Regions from separate parts of the Burkholderia sp. Ac-20344 genome, predicted to be linked through region 2. Evidence: riboswitches for the same ligand, from Rfam matches in the RefSeq annotation. Region 2 holds a riboswitch; the other holds the start of a gene.

Region 1 (5,961 bases), on a different contig from region 2:
CTGCGCTTCCTTCAATTCGCACAGCCACGCGTCGACGCGCGTGAGCAGCGCATCCTCGTCGCCCGCGTCGCGCGGCGGCGATACGCTCAGCTCGTCGTGCAGCCGGTGCTCGGCGATCGTTGCGAGGATCGTCTTGCGCAACAGCTTCGCGCGCCGCGCATCGACCATCAGCGCTTCGTAGTATTCGTCGACCTGCCGTTCGAGATCCTGCAGCGGGCCGTAGTTTTCCGCACGCGTGAGCGGCGGCATCAGGTGATCGATGATCACGGCCTGCGCGCGGCGCTTCGCCTGGCTGCCCTCGCCCGGATCGTTGACGATGAACGGATACAGGTGCGGCAGCGGCCCGAGCGTCAGGTCGGGCCAGCACGCGTCGGACAGCGCGACGCTCTTGCCCGGCAGCCATTCGAGGTTGCCGTGCTTGCCGAGGTGGATGACCGCGTCGATGCGATACGCGTCGCGCAGCCAGAAATAGAACGCGAGATACGCATGCGGCGGCACGAGATCCGCGTCGTGGTAGCTCGCGTAGTCGTTCTCGCCGCGCGAGCGCGACGGCTGGATGCCGACGAACACGTTGCCCGCGCGCCAGCCGGCGATCGTGAAGCGTCCTTGCCGCAGCGTCGGGTCGGCTTCAGGCGGGCCCCAGCGTTCGTTCAGCGCGTCGCGCACGGCGGCCGGCAACCGCGCGAAACGCGCGACGTAGTCGACCAGCGGGAAGCTCTGGAATGCGGGGCGCAACGCGTGCACGGCCGCGTCGTTGGTCACGCCTTCGGTGAGCCGCGCGATCAGCGCATCGCCGTCGGGCGGCAGGTCGGCCACCGCATAGCCCGCGTCGCGCAGCGCCGCGAGCACGCGCAGCGCGGACGCAGGCGTGTCGAGCCCGACGCCGTTGCCGATCCGCCCTTCGCTTTGCGGATAGTTCGCGAGAATCAGCGCGACGCGCTTGTCGGCAGGGTCGAGCGTGCGCAGCCGGCACCAGCCGCGCGCGAGCGCCGCGACGAACGCGATCCGTTCGGCGTCCGGCTGGTAGCGCACGACGTCGACCTCGGTGTGCGGGCAGCGGTACGCGAGCCCCTTGAAGCTCACCGCGCGCGTGACGATGCGGCCGTCGACTTCCGGCAGCGCGATGTGCATCGCGATATCGCGCGCATGCAGGCCCTGGTTGTCGGCCACCCAGGCGTCGCGATTGCCGCCGGACAGGATCACCTGCAACACCGGCGCATCGCCGGCGAGCACGTCGTGTTCGGGGCTGTCGATCGCGCCGGCCGCGAACGCGGTCGTGTTCAGCACGAGCGCGACGTCGTGCGTGTCGCAGAGCTGCGTGATGACTTCGCGGCTCACCGCGTCCTTCAGCGACGTAACCGCAATCGGCAGCGGATTCAGCCCTTCCTCGATGAGCGCATCGGCCAGCGCATCGAACACGGCCGTGTTCGCGGCCTGCCAGTGCGCGCGATAGAACAGGATCGCGACGACGGGCGCGCCGGGCGTCCAGCGCGGCCGCCAGTCGTCGACGCTCGCGCGGTCGCGCGCCGGGTGATACAGCGCGGCGGCCGGCAGCGGGCGCGGGAGTTCGGGTTCGTCGCCGAACCCGAGCGTGTGGAAGGCAATGCTGCGCAGCAGCGCCTCGGCGTTGTGCACGCCGCCTTCACGCAGGTAGCGCCACCACAGCCGGCACAGGTCGGGCGCGACGGTGCTTTTCGCGACGAGGTTCGGGTCTTCCTGCAGGTCGCCCGAGAACATCGCGAGCTGCTGCCCGCGCTTCGACGCGAGCGACACGGCCTGCTCGATCCCGTACGGCCAGTACGCTTCGCCGCCGAGATGATCGATCACGACCGACTTCGCATGCTGCAGCACGTCGTCGACGTAGAAGTCGACCGACGCCGGCTGCCGCAGGAACGTGACGTTCGCGAGCCGTACGCTCGGGAAGCCGGCCGGCAGTTGCGGCACGACGCTCGCGAGCAGCGACAGCGTCGTGTCGGCCGAGCTCAGGATCACGATGTCGGCCGGCTGCTGGTCGATCCGGACGACACCCTGCGTATCGTCGACGAAGCCGCCCGGCGTGGTGCGCAGCAAATGCATCGTGCGTTACGCCTGTTGCGGTTCGGCCGCGCACGCGGCGTCGAACGCGCGTTGCAGCGCGGCCGCGTCGAGATCCTCGCCGATCAGCACGAAGCGGCTCGCGCGCGTTTCGCCGTCCTGCCAGCGACGGTCGAAATAGCTGTCGAAGCGGCGGCCGACGCCCTGGATCACGAGCCGCATCGGCGCGCCGGGCAGCGCGGCGAAACCTTTCGCGCGATAAATCGTGTGCGCTTCGACGACGCGCTGCAGCGCGGCGATCGTCGCTTCGCGCGTACCGGCGTCGCCCGACACGACCACCGAGTCGAAATCGTCGTGATGGTGATCGTGATCGCCGTCGTCGGCCGAGCCGTGATGGTCGTGGCGCAGGTGGATCGTCTCTTCCGATGCCGATTCGAGGCCGAGCAGCATCGCGAGGTCGAGCTCGCCGCGCGTCGCACGCACGATCTTCACCTGCGGCGGGATCTCGTCGCGAATCGCGGCTTCGATCTGCGCGAACTCGGCGTCGCCGACGAGATCGGCCTTGTTCACGATCACGAGATCGGCGGACGACAGTTGATCGGCGAACAGCTCGTGCAGCGGCGATTCGTGATCGAGGTTCGGATCGGCGCGGCGCTGCGCGTCGACGGCCTGCGGGTTTTCCGCGAACTGGCCGCTGGCGGCAGCCGGCCCGTCGACGACGGTCACGACCGCGTCGACCGTGAAGCTGTTGCGGATCGTCGGCCAGTTGAACGCCTGCACGAGCGGCTTCGGCAGCGCGAGGCCGGACGTCTCGATCAGCACGTGGTCGATGTCCGCGCGCCGCTCGACGAGCGCTTCCATCACCGGATAGAACTCTTCCTGCACGGTGCAGCACAGGCAGCCGTTCGCGAGTTCGTAGAGCTGGCCCGACGCTTCGCCCTGCGCGCCGTCGGCATCCTCGCAGCCGATGCCGCAGCCCTTGAGGATTTCGCCGTCGATGCCGAGCTCGCCGAATTCGTTGACGATCACCGCGATGCGGCGGCCTTCGGCGTGCTGCAGGATATGGCGCATCAGCGTCGTCTTGCCGCTGCCGAGAAAGCCCGTGACGATCGTGACGGGAAGCTTGCGTAGGGTCATGGTAGGTCCTGTGTCGAATGAGGGGTCAGGCCGAGAGCGTCACGTCGATCTCGTCGTAACGTTTGAGCCGGTAGATCGCGGCCGACACGATCCAGCACGCGAGGAACAGGCCGATCACGACGTAGCCGAGCATCCCGAAATGCGAGGCGACCAGCGTCGAGAATGCCCAGACGGGGCCCTGCAGCGAGAGTTTGTCGGCGAGCAGCGCGAGCACCTCGATGCCGCCGATCAACGCCGCGACCAGCACCGACACGAACGTGATCGTCATGTTGTAGTAGATCTTGCGGATCGGCCGCACGTATGCCCAGCGGTACGCGCCCATCATCAGGATGCCGTCGGTCGTGTCGACGAGCGTCATGCCCGCGGTGAACAGCGCCGGCAGCGCCATCACCGACCAGAACGACATGCCGCCCTGCACCTGCGTCGCCGAAATGCCGAACAGTGCGATCTCGGTCGCGGTATCGAAGCCGAAGCCGAACAGAAAGCCGACCGGATACAGGTGCCAGCTGCGCGACACGAGGCGGAACAGCGGCCGGAACAGGCGCGCGAGCACGCCGCGCTGGTTCATCAGCAAGTCGAGATCGGAATCGACGATCGCCTCGCCGCGGCGGGCCGCGCGAAACGTCCGGTACACGGAGATCAGGATCAGCAGGTTCGCGGCGGCGAGCACCAGCAGGAAGAACGCCGACACGCTCGTGCTGATCACGCCGCCCCAGGTCTTCATGCTCTCGAAGCGCGCGAGCGACGCCGCGGTCAGCGCGACGGCCACCGACATCACGATCACCACGGTCGAATGGCCGAGCGAGAAGAACAGGCCCGCGCCGAGCGGGCTGCGGCCTTCCTGCATCAGCTTGCGCGTGACGTTGTCGATCGCGGCGATATGGTCGGCATCGACCGCGTGGCGCAGCCCGATCACGTACGCAAGCAGCGCGGTGCCCAGCAGCACGGGCTGGTCGCGAAACGCGACGAAGGCCCAGACCCACGCGGCGACGTTGAATGCGACGAGCAATGAGTAGATCGCGACGATTTTGCCGCGCAGCCCGGAATTGCTGTCGTTGAACAGGCGGAAGAACGAGTCGAGCATGATGCTCCCTTGCGAACGGTCGACAGGGTGAATGCCAACACGGCTGCCGCGTGCCCTGCCCGTGCCGCCTGTCGCACGCCGCGCCGGCGCGTGCATGCAGCGGACGGTTCGGCGGAGGAAGCGGGAAACGCTCGGACGTCTGGGCGTACTGCGGCCGTGGACGATGCGCCGCCTCCCCGCGGCGCTGGATCCAACGTCCTGGCCGGTATCCGGGCTGACGAACACGCCGCTTCGCCTTCCCGGATGCACGGCATCCAGTGGCGGTCGTCCGCATGCGGCAGGCATGCGGCGAAGCGGCGCTGCGTCGTGCCGGGCACGACGCGTTCGCTTACCGTTGCGGGGGCAGCACAGGTTGGCTCGACTGCGGTGCAGGCAGGCTCCCTGTTTCCCGTTTAACTGCGCGCGCCGGAGCGGCACGCGCGAGCACCAAAACGCGTGCGAGTGTAGGCGGGCGCGCCGAGAGCGTCAAGACGACGGCCCGCGAGCCCGTGCGAGCGCGCGTCGCGGCCGGCTTTTCGGTCCAGCGGCTCAGCCGGTTCCCGGCGACTGCGCCGCGATCGCGTGGCGCAGCGCTTCGACGGTATCGGGACGCCCGAAATACCAGCCCTGCGCACGGATCGACTGCCCGGGGATGTCGAGCATGTCCGCCTGCTCACGGGTCTCGACGCCCTCGAAGACCAGGCCGGCCCCGAGCCGGCGGGCAATCGCCAGGATCTCCGGAATGAACGAAGTGCCGTCATGGTCCGGCGCGACCGGCAGCAGCGAACGGTCGACCTTGATGTAGTCGATCGGAAGATGCTGCAGCAGGCTCAGGCTGGAGTAGCCGGTGCCAAAATCGTCGATGTAGACGGGATGCCCGAGCTCGCGCAATTGCCGCAGTGCCGGCACGATTTCCGGCAGTTCCACGGTCGACCGTTCGGTCAGTTCGACGCCGACATGCCGGCGCGACAATCCGGCCGGCCAGCAGCTGTTCAGCGTCGCCATCAGGCTGCCGTCCCGCAATTCGGGCGCGCTGGCGTTGATGGTGACGCAAAAGTCCGGCCTGCTGTCGAACAGCACGCGCATCTCCCGCAGGACCGTGCGCACGACGAACGCCGTGACGTCGACGATCATGCCCGCGCGTTCGGCCTCGGCAATGAACACGTCGGGGGCGGCCGGCCCGCCGGTCCAGCGGATCAGCGCTTCGGCGGAGACGATCCGCGATGACGCGCCCAGCGCAACGATCGGCTGATAGCGCAGGACGAATTGCCCGTTTGCCAGCGCTCGACGTATCTGCGCCGCAAGTGCGGCCCAGCGTCGGTGCAGCATCAGCGCGCCGAACCCCAGGCAGCAGCCCGCCGCGCCAGCGGCGATCCCCAGCAGCCAGGTGGCGCGCCGACTCGCGTTCGCGAGCGCCTGCGGCGTCACGACGACGATGGCGCACAGCGGCACCCGGGCCGAGCAGAAGGGTTTGCCGTCCCGAAACCCCGGCACCTGGCCGGTATCGACGTACCCGGGGACGCCGCGCTTGTCGAGTCCGATGACGAGCGCGGTCGGGTGGCCCTTGAGTCCGATCACGTAGTGCAGACCCGGCGGCGGCGGCACCCTGAAGGCGTCCAGATCCATCAGCAGGTTCGCCCTCCCCCCGGCGACCACCAGCCCCAGCGTGTCGGGGCTCGACAACAACGGCACAGTCCAGAAGGCCGACATCGCGTCGGTCAGCCGGA
Region 2 (13,076 bases):
CAGTGCGAACACCATCGCGAAGCCCGCGCCGCTGCCGACCTGCAGGATCAGCTCGACCGGCAGCAGTTGCAGGATGCCGAACGCAACGGCGCCGCTCGAGATCATCACGCCGAGGAAGTTCCACAGGCCGGACCAGATCACCGCGACGTTCGGCGTCAGCGAGTGCGTATAGATCACGGTGGCCACCGCGTTCGCGGTGTCGTGGAAACCGTTGACGAACTCGAAGCCGAGCGCAATCAGCAGCGCGGCGCCGAGCATCAGGTACGGGAACAGCGATCCTTCGCGTATCGGCGACAGATCGTCGATCAGGTGCGTGGCGATGTAGATCGCACCGATCGCGAGCACCAGCAGGAACACGGCATAGCCGATCTGTCGGGTGCGCTCGACGGAGCCCGGATTGTGCGGGGCGGACGAAGCAGGTTGATTCATGACGGTATCTCGCAAGGGAACCGCGACCAATCCTAGCTTCGGCTAGCAGTCAGTTTGATGACAGCAGGGAGGACGAACGGCATGTCTTACAGCGACGTAAGGTGAGCATCGCCATGCGCTTGCGATTGCGATACGAAGCGACACGTCGGCTTGCGTCGTGGTCGATATTGCGAATGCAACGGCGCAGGAGGCTATGTGGCGGTGTCGCGGCGATCGTCGTCGGTGATCAACATCCATCCGTGCGGCGACGCAGCGAACGTCGTGCACGACAACGGTGCGACGTCGATGCGGCTCACCGCCTTGAGATCCATCCGAAGGGCATGCGCGACCGCCGCGCGAACGATCGGTGCATGCGTGATGGCGACGATGTCGCGGCCGTGTTGCAGCGCGTTCAACCATGTACCGACGCGGTGCATCGCTGCGTCGAACGACTCGCCGCCGTGCGGCGATGCGGACGGATCGCCGATCCACGCGCCCAGTTCGTCAGGCAAGTCCCGCGCGAGATCGTGCAGCCGCTTGCCGCGCCAGTGCCGGTAGTCGATGTCGCGCAGTGCGTCATCGATGTCGGCGCGCAGTCCGAGCGCATCGGCGGTCTGTACCGCACAGCGGGCCGGGCTGCACAGCACGAGCGAGCCCGCGATGCCCGGCCACCGGTCGCGCAGCGCCGCGGCTTCGGCGAGCCCGTGCGCGTCGAGCGGATCGTCGTCGGGAAACGTGCCGGTGCGCATCGCCCGGGTCGAGGCGTGTGCGATCAGGCGCAGCGAGGCATGCATGTTCATGTGGGTTTTCGGATGATCCGGGACGGACGCGCTCGTTCACCTGTCGCCGCTTCAATACGCGAACGTTCGCGCGTACAATTCGCCCGATACGAATCGCGGAAGCCGGTGCAATTCCGGCGCGGTCGCGCCACTGTAACCGGTGATCCATGATCCCGGAAGCCAGACCTGCCTTCGTACCCATCCAACATTTTTCGGGGCGCGATTCCCCTGAGGAGCATCCATGAGCGAAGCAGTGCTGAAGCCGGCGGTCGTGCCGGCACCCATCCCCGTCCGTGAACTGTTGCCGTGGGCCGTGTTCGTCGGCCTGATCCTGTTGCTCGCACTGTATTTCGTCGGTGCGGAACAAGGCGCGACGTCGCTCGTGCCGGGCATGTACGTCCACGAGTTCGTCCACGACGGCCGCCATCTGCTCGGCTTCCCCTGCCACTGACGCGGAGGTCACGATGGTCGGAAAGCTGCTCATGCGCGGGATGCTCGCAGGCATCGCCGCAGGCCTCCTCACGTTCGGTTTCGCGAAAGTCGTCGGCGAACCGCAAGTCGATCAGGCAATCTCCTTCGAAGAAAAAACCGAAGCCGCCCAAGGCGAAGCACCGGAACCCGAACTGGTCAGCCGCCACACGCAAGCCGGCCTCGGTCTGCTGACGGGCGTCGTGACCTACGGCGCAGCATTCGGCGGGCTGTTCTCGCTGGTCTTTGCGTATGCGTATGGGCGAGGCAGCCGTCTCCCGGCACGGCCGCTGGCTGCGTGGCTCGCGCTGGCGTCGTTCGTCGCGCTCGTGATCGTGCCGAACATCAAGTACCCGGCCAATCCGCCATCGGTTGGAGACCCCGACACGATCGGCTATCGCACGGGGTTGTTCTTCCTGATGATCGCGATCTCGGTCGCGACGATGGTGTTCTCGGTCAGCGTGCGCCGCCATCTGCTGGCGAAGCTCGGGCAGTGGAACGCGTCGATCGTCGCCGGGCTCGTGTTCGTCGCGATCATCGCGGCCGTGCAGATCGGGCTGCCGTCGGTCAGCGAGTTGCCGGCCGATTTCCCGGCGGCCTTGCTGTGGAAGTTCCGCGTGGCGGCCATCGGTATGCAGGTGATCATGTGGACGACGATCGGCCTGCTGTTCGGCGCGTGGGTCGAGCGCAGCGAACGCGCCGGCATGCGCGCGGCCTGACGCGCATGAGAACCGGGCGCGCCTAGCGCAGCATGCGCGGCGCGCTCCACGTCGATTCGCGCGCCAGCGCGACGAACGCGGCCAGATAGTCGATCGACGCATCTGCCTCGCGGATGCCGAGGAAGATCTGCTTCGCAATTCCCTTCTTGCCGAGCTTGACCGGCACGACCGGCATCCGGTCCGCGTATTCGTCGGCAAGCCATCTCGGCAGCGCGGCCACGCCGCGCCCGCTCGCCACCATCTGCAGCATGATGTCGGTCGTCTCGATCGACTTGTGCCGCCTCGGCACGATGCCGGCCGGCGTCAGGAACTGGTTGTAGATGTCGAGCCGGTCGGTTTCGACCGGGTAGGTGATCAGGATCTCGTCGGTCAGCTGCTCGGGCGTCACGTAGTCGGCGTTCGCGAACCGGTGCGAGTCGGCGACCACCAGCACCTGCTCGTAGTCGAACACAGGGTCGAAGCGCAGGCCCGGCTTGTTCAGCGGATCGGGCGTCACGAGCACGTCGATGTCATAGCCGAACAGCGCGCCGATGCCGCCGAACTGGAAGCGCTGCTTCACGTCCACGTCGACGTCGGGCCAGCGCGACAGGTACGGCGACACGACCTTCAGCAGCCACTGGTAGCACGGGTGGCACTCCATCCCGATACGCAGCGTGCCGCGCTCGCCCTTCGCGTACTGCTTCATCCGCTCCTCGGCGAGTTCGAACTGCGGCAGCAGCCGGTTCGCCAGCTTCAGCAGATACTGCCCGCCCTGCGTGAGCCGCAGGCCGCGACCCTCCCGATCCCAGATCGGCGTGCCGAGCTGCTGCTCGATTTTCCGGACGGTATGGCTGAGTGCCGATTGTGTGAGGTGCAGCGCATTGGCGGCCGCGGTCAGCGAGCCCTGACGCTCGACTTCACGAATGACGACGAGATGGAATCGTTCCAGCATGGATAGCGCTCGCGCAACAGATACATGAACAATTTTAATGGATGAATGAAATAATGCCATTTTATTTCATGGTTTGAAATCCCTATCATGGCTGCCGGATCTTCAAATTTCTTCTGGACGACAGCGCATGGTCACGACACACAACCTCGGTTTTCCGCGCATTGGCGCGAAGCGCGAACTCAAGTTCGGTCTCGAACGCTACTGGAAAGGCGAATCGTCGCGCGACGAGCTGAAGGCGCTTGGCGCCGAGCTGCGCCAGCGTCACTGGAACGACCAGCGCGACCTGGACCTTGCCCCGATCGGCGACTTCGCGTTCTACGACCAGGTGCTCGACATGAGCTTCACGCTCGGCAACCTGCCGAAGCGCGTGCAGGGCTTCCACGGCGATGTGCTCGACAACTATTTCCGCGTCGCGCGCGGCCGTTCGGCACAGTCGGCGGAAGAGCATGCCGCGTGCTGCGGCGGGGTCGCGGCCGGTGAAATGACGAAGTGGTTCGATACGAACTACCACTACATCGTGCCGGAATTCCACGCGGACACGAACTTCTCGCTCGACCCGTCGCGCCTGCTTCAGCAACTGGCGGAAGCGCAGGCGCAGGGCGTGGCCGCGAAGCCGGTGATCCTCGGCCCCGTCACGTACCTGTGGCTCGGCAAGGCGAAGGACGATTCCGACCGCCTCGCGCTGCTGCCGAAGCTGCTGCCCGTGTACGGCGCATTGCTGGATACGCTGACCGCGCAGGGCGTCGAATGGGTGCAGATCGACGAACCGATTCTCGTCACCGAACTCGACGCCGAATGGCAACAAGCATTCAAGACCGCATACGCTGCGCTCGAAACGCGCCGGGTCAAGGTGCTGCTCGCGACTTACTTCGGCCAGCTTCAGGACAATCTGGCGCTCGCGAGCGCGCTGTCGGTCGACGGCCTGCATGTCGATGCGATCAACGCACGCGACGAAGTCGACGCGCTGGTGCGTGAACTGCCGGCCGAGCGCGTGCTGTCGGTGGGCGCGATCAACGGCCGCAACATCTGGAAGACGGACCTGAACGCGACGCTCGACTGGCTGGAGCCGCTCGCGAAGCAACTGGGCGATCGCCTGTGGCTCGCACCGTCGTGCTCGCTGCTGCACGTACCGGTCGATCTTGCGAGCGAGGAGAAGCTCGACGCGGATATCCGCTCGTGGCTCGCGTTCGCGCTACAGAAGCTCGACGAACTGAAGGTGCTTGCAACCGCGCTGAACGAAGGCCGCGACAAGGTGGCCGATGCGCTGGCCGCGAACGCTGCCGCGATTCATTCGCGTCGTCACTCGCCGCGCGTGAACAACCCGGCGGTGAAGGCCGCGATCGCACGGATCGACGCGCAGCTCGGCAACCGCGTGAGCCCCTATACGCAGCGCGCGCCGAAGCAGTCGGCACGCCTGAACCTGCCGGCATTCCCGACGACGACGATCGGCTCGTTCCCGCAGACCGGCGCCATCCGTCACGCGCGCAGCCAGTTCAAGGCCGGCGCGTTGGACGCCGCCGGCTACCGGGCCGCGATGCACGCTGAAATCGAACGCAGCGTGCGCGAGCAGGAAGCACTGGAGCTCGACGTGCTCGTGCACGGCGAAGCCGAGCGCAACGACATGGTCGAATACTTCGGCGAGCAACTCGACGGCTACGCGTTCAGCCAGTTCGGCTGGGTGCAGTCGTACGGTTCGCGCTGCGTGAAGCCGCCGATCCTGTTCGGCGACATCAGCCGCCCGAAGGCGATGACGGTCGAGTGGATCGCGTATGCGCAGTCGCTGACGAACAAGCCGATGAAGGGGATGCTGACCGGCCCCGTGACGATCCTGAACTGGTCGTTCGTGCGCGACGACCAGCCGCGCTCGGTGTCGTGCTATCAGCTCGCGCTGGCGATCCGCGACGAAGTGCTCGATCTCGAGAAGGCCGGCGTGCGCGTGATCCAGATCGACGAGGCCGCACTGCGCGAAGGGTTGCCGCTGCGCCGTGCACAATGGGGCGAGTACCTGAAGTGGGCGGTCGAATCGTTCCGCATCGCCGCGAACGGCGTGCAGGACGATACGCAGATCCACACGCACATGTGCTATTCGGAGTTCAACGACATCATCGCGTCGATCGCCGACATGGATGCGGACGTGATCACGATCGAGACGTCGCGCTCGGACATGGAGCTGCTCGATGCGTTCGACACCTTCAGGTATCCGAATGAGATCGGGCCCGGCGTGTACGACATTCACTCGCCGAACATCCCGACGCAGGAACACATCGTCGGCCTGATGAAGAAGGCGGCGGAACGGATTCCGGCGGAACGCCTGTGGGTGAACCCGGATTGCGGCCTGAAGACGCGCCAGTGGGCGGAAGTGATTCCGGCGCTGACGAACATGGTCGCCGCCGCGAAGACGCTGCGCAACCAGGTGCAATAACGCGTGAATGTTGCGTGCCGGCCACCGCGATCGACGATCGGGCGGCCGGTGGCGTGGCGCATTCCGTGACGGGCTGGCCCGGTGTCACGGGCAGTGCGTGATCACGCGCGCTCGTGCGCGACGGTACCTGCGGGCGTCTCGGGTGAAGGCGACCCGGCAATGATGCGGCGTTCGCGTGCGAGGTCGAGCGACCGTGACAGCAGCCAGTACGCGGCACCCGCGACGACCAGGCCGACGAGCCACGCGATATCCACGCCGCCGAGCATCCGCGCGAACGGGCCGACGAAAATCTCGCGGCTCGCCTCGGCGTCGAAGATATGGAAGAACGGCACCATCGCAGCGAAGCCGACGAGATATGCGACGATGCCGCGCGGTTGCCACGCGCCGTAGAGCCCGTTCGGCATGAAGAAGTGCGCGATCGCATAGTGGCCGCGGCGCACGAAGAAATAGTCGACGAGATTCACTGCGGTCCACGGCACGAGGAAGTAGAGCATCAGCGTCAGGAACGTTTGCAGCAGTGCGATGCCGTTGCCGCGGATCGCGAATACGCAGGCGAGCACGAACGTGCTGATCGCGACGATCGATGCGACGCGCGCGCGGCGGGTCGGCCGGATCGGCACGATCGAATCGGCGGCGGTCAGTACGGTCAGCATCGCGCTGTACGCGTTGAGCGCGATGATCGGCAGGAAGCCGAGCAGCGACACGATCGCGATCAGCTTGCCGAGACCCGGCATGAGCGACGTGCCGACGTCGTTCATCGCGACCAGCGCATCGGCCGCGTGCAGTTTCTGCGCGAGCCACGCGCCGAGGCCGATCATCCAGGTGCCCGACAGCGACGCACCGGCGAAGATCACCGCGATCAGCTTCGCGCGGCTCGTGTCTTTCGGCAGATAGCGCGAATAGTCCGACACATACGGCGCATACGAAATGTTGTAGCTCGCGGCGATCGCGAATTGCGTTGCGAACGCGATCCAGTTGAAGCCCGGAGCGGCAACCGGTGCAACGGTGGCGGGTGCCGGCGTCGCATGGCCGAACGCAAGTGCGAGCGTTACGAGTGCATAGAGCGGCAGTGTCGCGATCAGCGCCCACGTGAAAGTCCGATGCATCAGGTCATGGCCGTAGATGGCGAGCAGCGCGCCCGTTGTCACAGCCGCGACGGCGACGAAGCCGCCGTCGATCCCGAATACGTTGTGCACGCCGTCGACCATCAGCGATACGTTGACGACGTTGAAGCCGACGAACACGAACAGCGTCGCGAGCAGCGCAACGATCACGCCGCGATAGCCGAACTGCGCGCGCGACTGGATCATCTGCGGCAGGCCCATCTCGGGCCCCTGCGAGCCGTGAAACGCCATGAAGAGGGTGCCGAACATGATCCCGAGCGCACCCGCGAGTGTCGTCCAGCCCGCGGACAGGCCCATGCCGGGCCCGACGAAACCGATCGAAATCGTGAAGAAATGGAAGTTGCCGAGGAACCAGAACGGGCCCTGGCTGGCGAGCTTCGCGTGGCGCTCGTGTTCGGGAATGTAGTCGATCGAATGATGCTCGATCGCCAGGCCGGCCGATTCGGTGCGGCCGAGATCGAAGGTGTCGGGGCGGTTCATGACGGCTTGTCTCCTTGGTCGCGCGCGGTTCAGGTGCCCGCGTGCGCCGGCCCGCCGCGACGCCGTCGTGGCAAGCGATGAACAGGGTGGGACTGGGAGGCGGTGCGACGCACCGCCGGGGCGTACAACGAAAAACGGGCAGGCGAGGTGCCTGCCCGTTGCGGGACGTTACGCGGTGCGCGCGCCGAGCGGCAGCGGCGTTTCGTTCCGGTTCACCGCGTCCGCATCGTCGATGCTCACGCGGCGCGAGATCAGCCACACGCACAGCGACGACAGGATTGCGGCGCTCGTGTACTGGAGCGCGAGCGGCCACCACTGCGGCGTGGTGTTCTGCGCGATGATGGTCGCGACGAGCGGCGTGAGGCCGCCGGCGAGCGCGCCGCACACCTGATACGCGATCGAGATCGCCGTGTAGCGGATGCGTGCGACGAAGATGCCGCTGACGAAGCCTGCAACCACCGAGTAGTAGCCCGATTCCGCGAGCGTCGCGAGGCCGACGCCGACCGTGATCGACAGCGGCGTGCCCATGTGCACGAGCGGCAGCATGACGAACGGGACGATCGCAGCCCATGCACCGGTGATCAGCAGCACGCGCGTGGTGCCGAAGCGCTGCGCGAGGAACGCGGCCGCGAGCTGCACGACGAATTGCAGCACGGCGACGATCGTCATGCAATGCAGCACCATCGACCGGTCGAGCGACAGGAACTGCGTCGCATAGCTGATCATGAAGATGTTGCTGAAATACACACCGGCGATGCCGTACACGTTCGCGCCGATCGCGAGCAGCAGCAGCGGCCAGTACTTGAGCGCTTCTCGCAGCGGTTTTTGCGCGATGTTGCCGCTCTTCCTGACTTCCTCGAACTCGGGAGATTCCGACACGCTCGCACGGATCACGAAGCCGACGATCAGCAGTACGGAACTTGCCAGGAACGGCACGCGCCAGCCCCAGCTCATCATGTCTTCCTTCGACAGTGTGCTGATCGCGCCGAACGCGAGCATCGACAGGATCAGGCCGCTCGCGCTGCCCAACTGCGCGAACGATGCGAAGAACGTGCGCTTGCCTTCCGGCGCATGCTCGCCGGCGAGCAGCACCGCGCCGCCCCATTCGCCGCCGACCGCGATGCCTTGCAGCACGCGCATCAGCACGAGCAAGACCGGTGCAATCACACCGGCTTGCGCATGGGTCGGCAGCAGGCCGATCGCGACGGTCGACACGGCCATCAGCATCAGCGTCGCGAGCAGCGAACGCTTGCGGCCGAAGCGGTCGCCGAGGTAGCCGAACATCACGCCGCCGAGCGGACGCGCGAAGAAGCCGACCGCGAACGAGCCGAACGACGCGAGCAGGCTGACGAAGCGGTTTTCGCCGGGAAAGAACAGCGGCCCGAACACGATGGCGGCGGCGGTCGCGTAGCTATAGAAGTCGTACCACTCGATCGTGGTGCCGACGAACGAAGCGAGCGCCGCCCGCTTCGGTTGTTTGACGGAAGTCCCCATCCTTGTGCGTGCTCCTCTGGAATCCTCTGATTTGGAATAGATGGCGGTGCCGGGATCAGTCGCGGTACGCGACGCCCGGCAGCACGCACAGCAGCTCGTACGCGAGGTTCGCGCCGAGCAGCGCCGTGGTGCCGAACGGGTCGTACGGCGGCGCGACTTCGACGAGATCGCAGCCGACGATGTTCAGCCCCTTCGCGCCGCGGATGATCTCGAGCGCCTGCGGCACCGTGAGGCCCGCGATTTCCGGCGTGCCCGTGCCCGGCGCGTAGGCCGGGTCGATGCCGTCGATGTCGAAGCTGATGTAGACGGGGGTATCGCCGATGCGTGCGCGCACTTCTTCCATCAGCGGCGCGAGCGACTTGTTCCAGCATTCCTCGGCCTGGACGACGCGGAAGCCCTGCTCGCGGCACCAGTCGAAATCCTCGGCCGCGTAGCCGGTGCCGCGCAGGCCGATCTGCGTGACCTTGTCGCCGTGCAGCAGGCCTTCCTCGACCGCGCGGCGGAACGGCGTGCCGTGCGCGATCTTTTCGCCCATCATCGTGTCGTTCACGTCGGCGTGTGCATCGACGTGGATCAATGCAACCTTGCCGTGCTTGCGGTGGATTGCGCGCAGGATCGGCAGCGCGATCGTATGGTCGCCGCCGAGCGTGATCGGCTTGCAGTCGTGCTCGAGGATCGCGTCGTACGCGGTTTCGATGCGCGCGATGGAATCGTGCAGGTTGTACGGATTGATCGCGACGTCGCCGATGTCGGCGATCTGCAGCGAATCGAACGGTGCGGCGCGCGTGGCCATGTTGTACGGGCGCAGCAGCACGGATTCGGTGCGGATCTGGCGCGGGCCGAAGCGTGCGCCGGTGCGGTTGGAGGTGCCGAGATCGAACGGCACGCCGACGAAACAGGCGTCGAGGCCTTCGGCGCTCGCCACGTGCGGCAGGCGCATCATCGTCGCGATGCCGCCGCAGCGCGGCATTTCATTGCCGCCGAGCGGTTGGAAATGGGTGGGGTCGTTCATGGGCTGCCTCTTCCGATGTGGGGTTGCCGTATCATGCGACGCGGCTTGTCGCACAGTTTTACGCGCTCCGCCGGGAAAGAAGAATGCGAAGATATCGACGTAAACATCGATTTCCATCGATGTATGGAAGGGGATGAATGTGCTGGGGAATCTGTCGACCCTCGATCTGCGGTTGATCCGCGTGTTTCTCGCGGTCACGGACGCGGGCGGCGTATCGGCCGCGCAGGCCGTGCTGAACGTCGGGCAGTCGACGATCAGCGCGCAGCTTTCGTCGCTCGAGACGCGGCTCGGCTACCGGCTCTGCGAGCGCGGCCGCAGCGGTTTCCGGCTCACCCCGAAGGGCGAGCGGTTCCACGCGATGAGCCGCAAGCTGCTCGCGGCGCTCGACGAATTCGGGATGGCCGCGCGGCACATGGACCGCCAACTGGTCGGCACGCTGCACATCGGCCTGATCGGCCATACGCCGGTGAGCCAGAACGCGCGGATCGCCGAAGCGATCGCCGCGTTCCGCACACGCGACGAGGCCGTGCGTTTCTCGATCTCCGTGCGCGCGCCGGGCGATCTCGAGGAGAAGCTGCTGAGCGACGAGATCCAGATCGCGGTCGGCTACTTCTGGCACCGCGTGCCGTCGCTGCACTACACGCCGCTGTTCATCGAGCGTCAGGTCGCGTACTGCGGGCGCGGCCATCCGCTGTTCGACGGCGCCGGCGCGCTGACGCCGGCCGACGTCGCGGGCTTCGAATGGGCGTGGCGCTCGTATCCGCTGCCCGAAGCGCAGATGTCGACGACGCCCGACCGCGTGACGGCGACCGCCGACAACATGGAGGCCGTCGCGCTGCTGATCCTGTCCGGCCACCACCTCGGTTACCTGCCGCAGCACTTCGCGGCGCCGTACGTCGCGCAGGGGCTGCTCACGCCGCTCAATCCGGAGCAACTGCGCTACGACGTGACGTTCCACATGGTCGTCGCGCGCAACGGGCGTGGCAATCCGCTCGTGGAAGCCTTTCTCGAGGATCTCGAACGCGCGCACCAGCCGCCGGACATCGCGTAGGCCGCCGGCCTCGACAATGTGAACGAGTGTTGGGGCTGCGCGGCCCGGCATGGCCCACATCGATCGGCGTCGAAGTGACGAACCGGGCGTCGGGTTCGGCTTGGGTGTGCCGTCCGCCCGCCGGCATCACGGCACCGGCAGCCCCGCGTCATGCTTGACCTCGCGCAGCGACAGCGCCGATTCGATCGACGTCACGCCCGGCAGCATCCGCAGCGATTCGCGCAGGAACGTGCCGTAGTCGTCGAGATCGCGCGCCACCACCTGCAGCAGATAGTCGGCGGTGCCCGCCACGTTGTGGCACGCCAGGATCCGCTCGATGCCGAGCACTTCCCGCTCGAAGCGGTCGGCGGTCTTGCGGTCGTGCGTCGCGAACCGCACGAGCACGAACGCAACGACGCCGAAGCCGAGCGCCTGGCGCGACAGCTGCGCGCGGTAGCGCTCGATGTAGCCGTCGTTTTCGAGGCGCTTCAGGCGCCGCGCGCAAGGCGTCTCGGAGAGGCCCACGGTATCGGCGAGGCGGGCGATCGGCAGGCGGCCGTCGCGCTGCACCGCGGCAAGAATGGCGCGGTCGGTCTTGTCGAGTTCAGTCATGTTGGCGGAATCCTTTTTCAGATTCTTGAATTGTGGCGGATTCCCCTACTGATCGCCAATCCGGAACGAAAGATGGCCAGTAATCCCTCGCACTCTGGCGGCAACATATCGCCGTAAGAGGACAGGGGCAGACCATGATTTCCACGCATTTGCTGTTGATTTATCTCGCCGCGCTGGCGGCCATCTATGCGGTGCCGGGGCCGGACATGGCGCTGGTGCTGCAGACCAGCATCGGTCGCGGCGTGCGGCCGGGGATGGCGGCGGCGGCCGGCCTGTCGCTGGCGCGCACCGTGCACGTGACGCTGTCTGCCTGCGGCGTCGCGGCGCTGATCCGCAGCGCGCCGTGGCTGTACGAAGTGATCCGCTACGGCGGCGCGCTCTATCTCGCCTATGTCGCGATCCAGGTGTTCCGTTCGCCCGTGTTCGCGCTCGGCGACGGCGATGCGGCGGCCGCGGCGGGCGAGCTGCGCCAGTCGTTCGTGAAGGGCTTGCTCACCAACCTGCTGAACCCGAAGGCGCTGCTGTTCTGCTCGGTGCTGCTGCCGCAGTTCGTGCGTCCCGAGGCCGGGCCGGTCGTGCTGCAGATGTTCGAGCTGGGCGCGCTGCTGGTGGCGGCCGGCGTGTGCTTCGACCTCGCATGCGTGTTCGGCGCGTCGCGGATCGCCGCGTGGATGCGTGCGCATCCGCTCGCGCAGACGGTGCAGCGCTGGACGTTTTCCGCGGCGCTGATCGGCTTTGCGCTGCGCCTGTCGATGGACTGAGTGCCGATGCGGCATCGCGCCGGCGCGGGTCGCGCGGCGCGACGCCGCACCGGATGAGGGCCGCGCGCAACGCCGGCCCGCGCGTGCGCCCCGTCGCAGAAGGACGTGCGCGCAAATCGTCTGACTGTTCTAAACTCCCTGTTGCTTCGCGCTGCGCGAACCCGACCGACCGAACGGAACCGTCTCCCGCCGGCCCTGTCCGATTTCCTGGCTGTTCCGTGCAACGCGGTACCAAGGAGGGTCTGAACATGGCAAGGCATCTTCACGCCGACCGTGAACCCCGAATCGTCGCCGAGTCCAAGTGTCTCGGCCCGTGCGATCCGGCAGAACGCATCCACGTCACGATCATGTTGCGGCGGCAGGAAGAAGGGCAACTCGATACGCTGCTTCACCAGCTCGCCACCGGCGACGCGCAAGCGAAACCGGTGTCGCGCGAAACCTTCGCGCAACGTTTTTCCGCCAATCCCGACGACATTCGCAAGGCCGAGGACTTCGCGCGTCGCCACCAGCTGACGGTCGATCGCGTCGATCCCGTTGAAAGCGTCGTCGTGCTGTCCGGCACGATCCAGCAGTTCGAAGCCGCGTTCAGCGTCAAGCTCGAACGCTTCGAGCATCAGTCGATCGGCCAGTATCGCGGCCGCTCCGGCCCGATCGCGCTGCCCGACGATCTCGGCGACGCCGTCACGGCCGTGCTCGGCCTCGACAGCCGTCCGCAGGCGCGGCCGCACTTCCGGCTGCGACCGCCGTTCAAGCCCGCGCGCGGCGGCCCGGCGGGCGTCACGTTCACCCCGATCCAGCTGGCATCGCTGTACGGCTTCCCGGCCGGTGACGGTGCC

What was found. Region 2 has a riboswitch for cobalamin ahead of G3N64_RS32080 (CbtB-domain containing protein). Riboswitches for the same ligand answer to the same signal wherever they lie in the genome.
Region 1: another riboswitch for cobalamin. It lies ahead of G3N64_RS37440 (HoxN/HupN/NixA family nickel/cobalt transporter); the one in region 2 lies ahead of G3N64_RS32080 (CbtB-domain containing protein).

What each region holds. Positions count from the first base shown of each region.
Region 1 covers NZ_JAAGPP010000252.1:177-6,137, forward strand. Annotated here, with positions in the region: partial or broken gene cobN (cobaltochelatase subunit CobN) at 1-2,076, opposite strand, end outside; gene cobW (cobalamin biosynthesis protein CobW) at 2,083-3,171, opposite strand; gene G3N64_RS37440 (HoxN/HupN/NixA family nickel/cobalt transporter) at 3,197-4,255, opposite strand; cobalamin riboswitch at 4,438-4,701, opposite strand; gene G3N64_RS37445 (EAL domain-containing protein) at 4,784-5,961, opposite strand, start outside.
Region 2 covers NZ_JAAGPP010000146.1:4,646-17,721, forward strand. Annotated here, with positions in the region: gene G3N64_RS32070 (inorganic phosphate transporter) at 1-429, opposite strand, end outside; gene G3N64_RS32075 (histidine phosphatase family protein) at 621-1,208, opposite strand; cobalamin riboswitch at 1,254-1,396, shown strand; gene G3N64_RS32080 (CbtB-domain containing protein) at 1,429-1,638, shown strand; gene G3N64_RS32085 (CbtA family protein) at 1,652-2,374, shown strand; gene G3N64_RS32090 (LysR family transcriptional regulator) at 2,397-3,305, opposite strand; gene metE (5-methyltetrahydropteroyltriglutamate--homocysteine S-methyltransferase) at 3,433-5,727, shown strand; gene G3N64_RS32100 (cytosine permease) at 5,829-7,331, opposite strand; gene G3N64_RS32105 (MFS transporter) at 7,500-8,825, opposite strand; gene speB (agmatinase) at 8,881-9,837, opposite strand; gene G3N64_RS32115 (LysR family transcriptional regulator) at 9,977-10,888, shown strand; gene G3N64_RS32120 (Lrp/AsnC family transcriptional regulator) at 11,015-11,479, opposite strand; gene G3N64_RS32125 (LysE family translocator) at 11,614-12,240, shown strand; gene G3N64_RS32130 (S53 family peptidase) at 12,489-13,076, shown strand, end outside.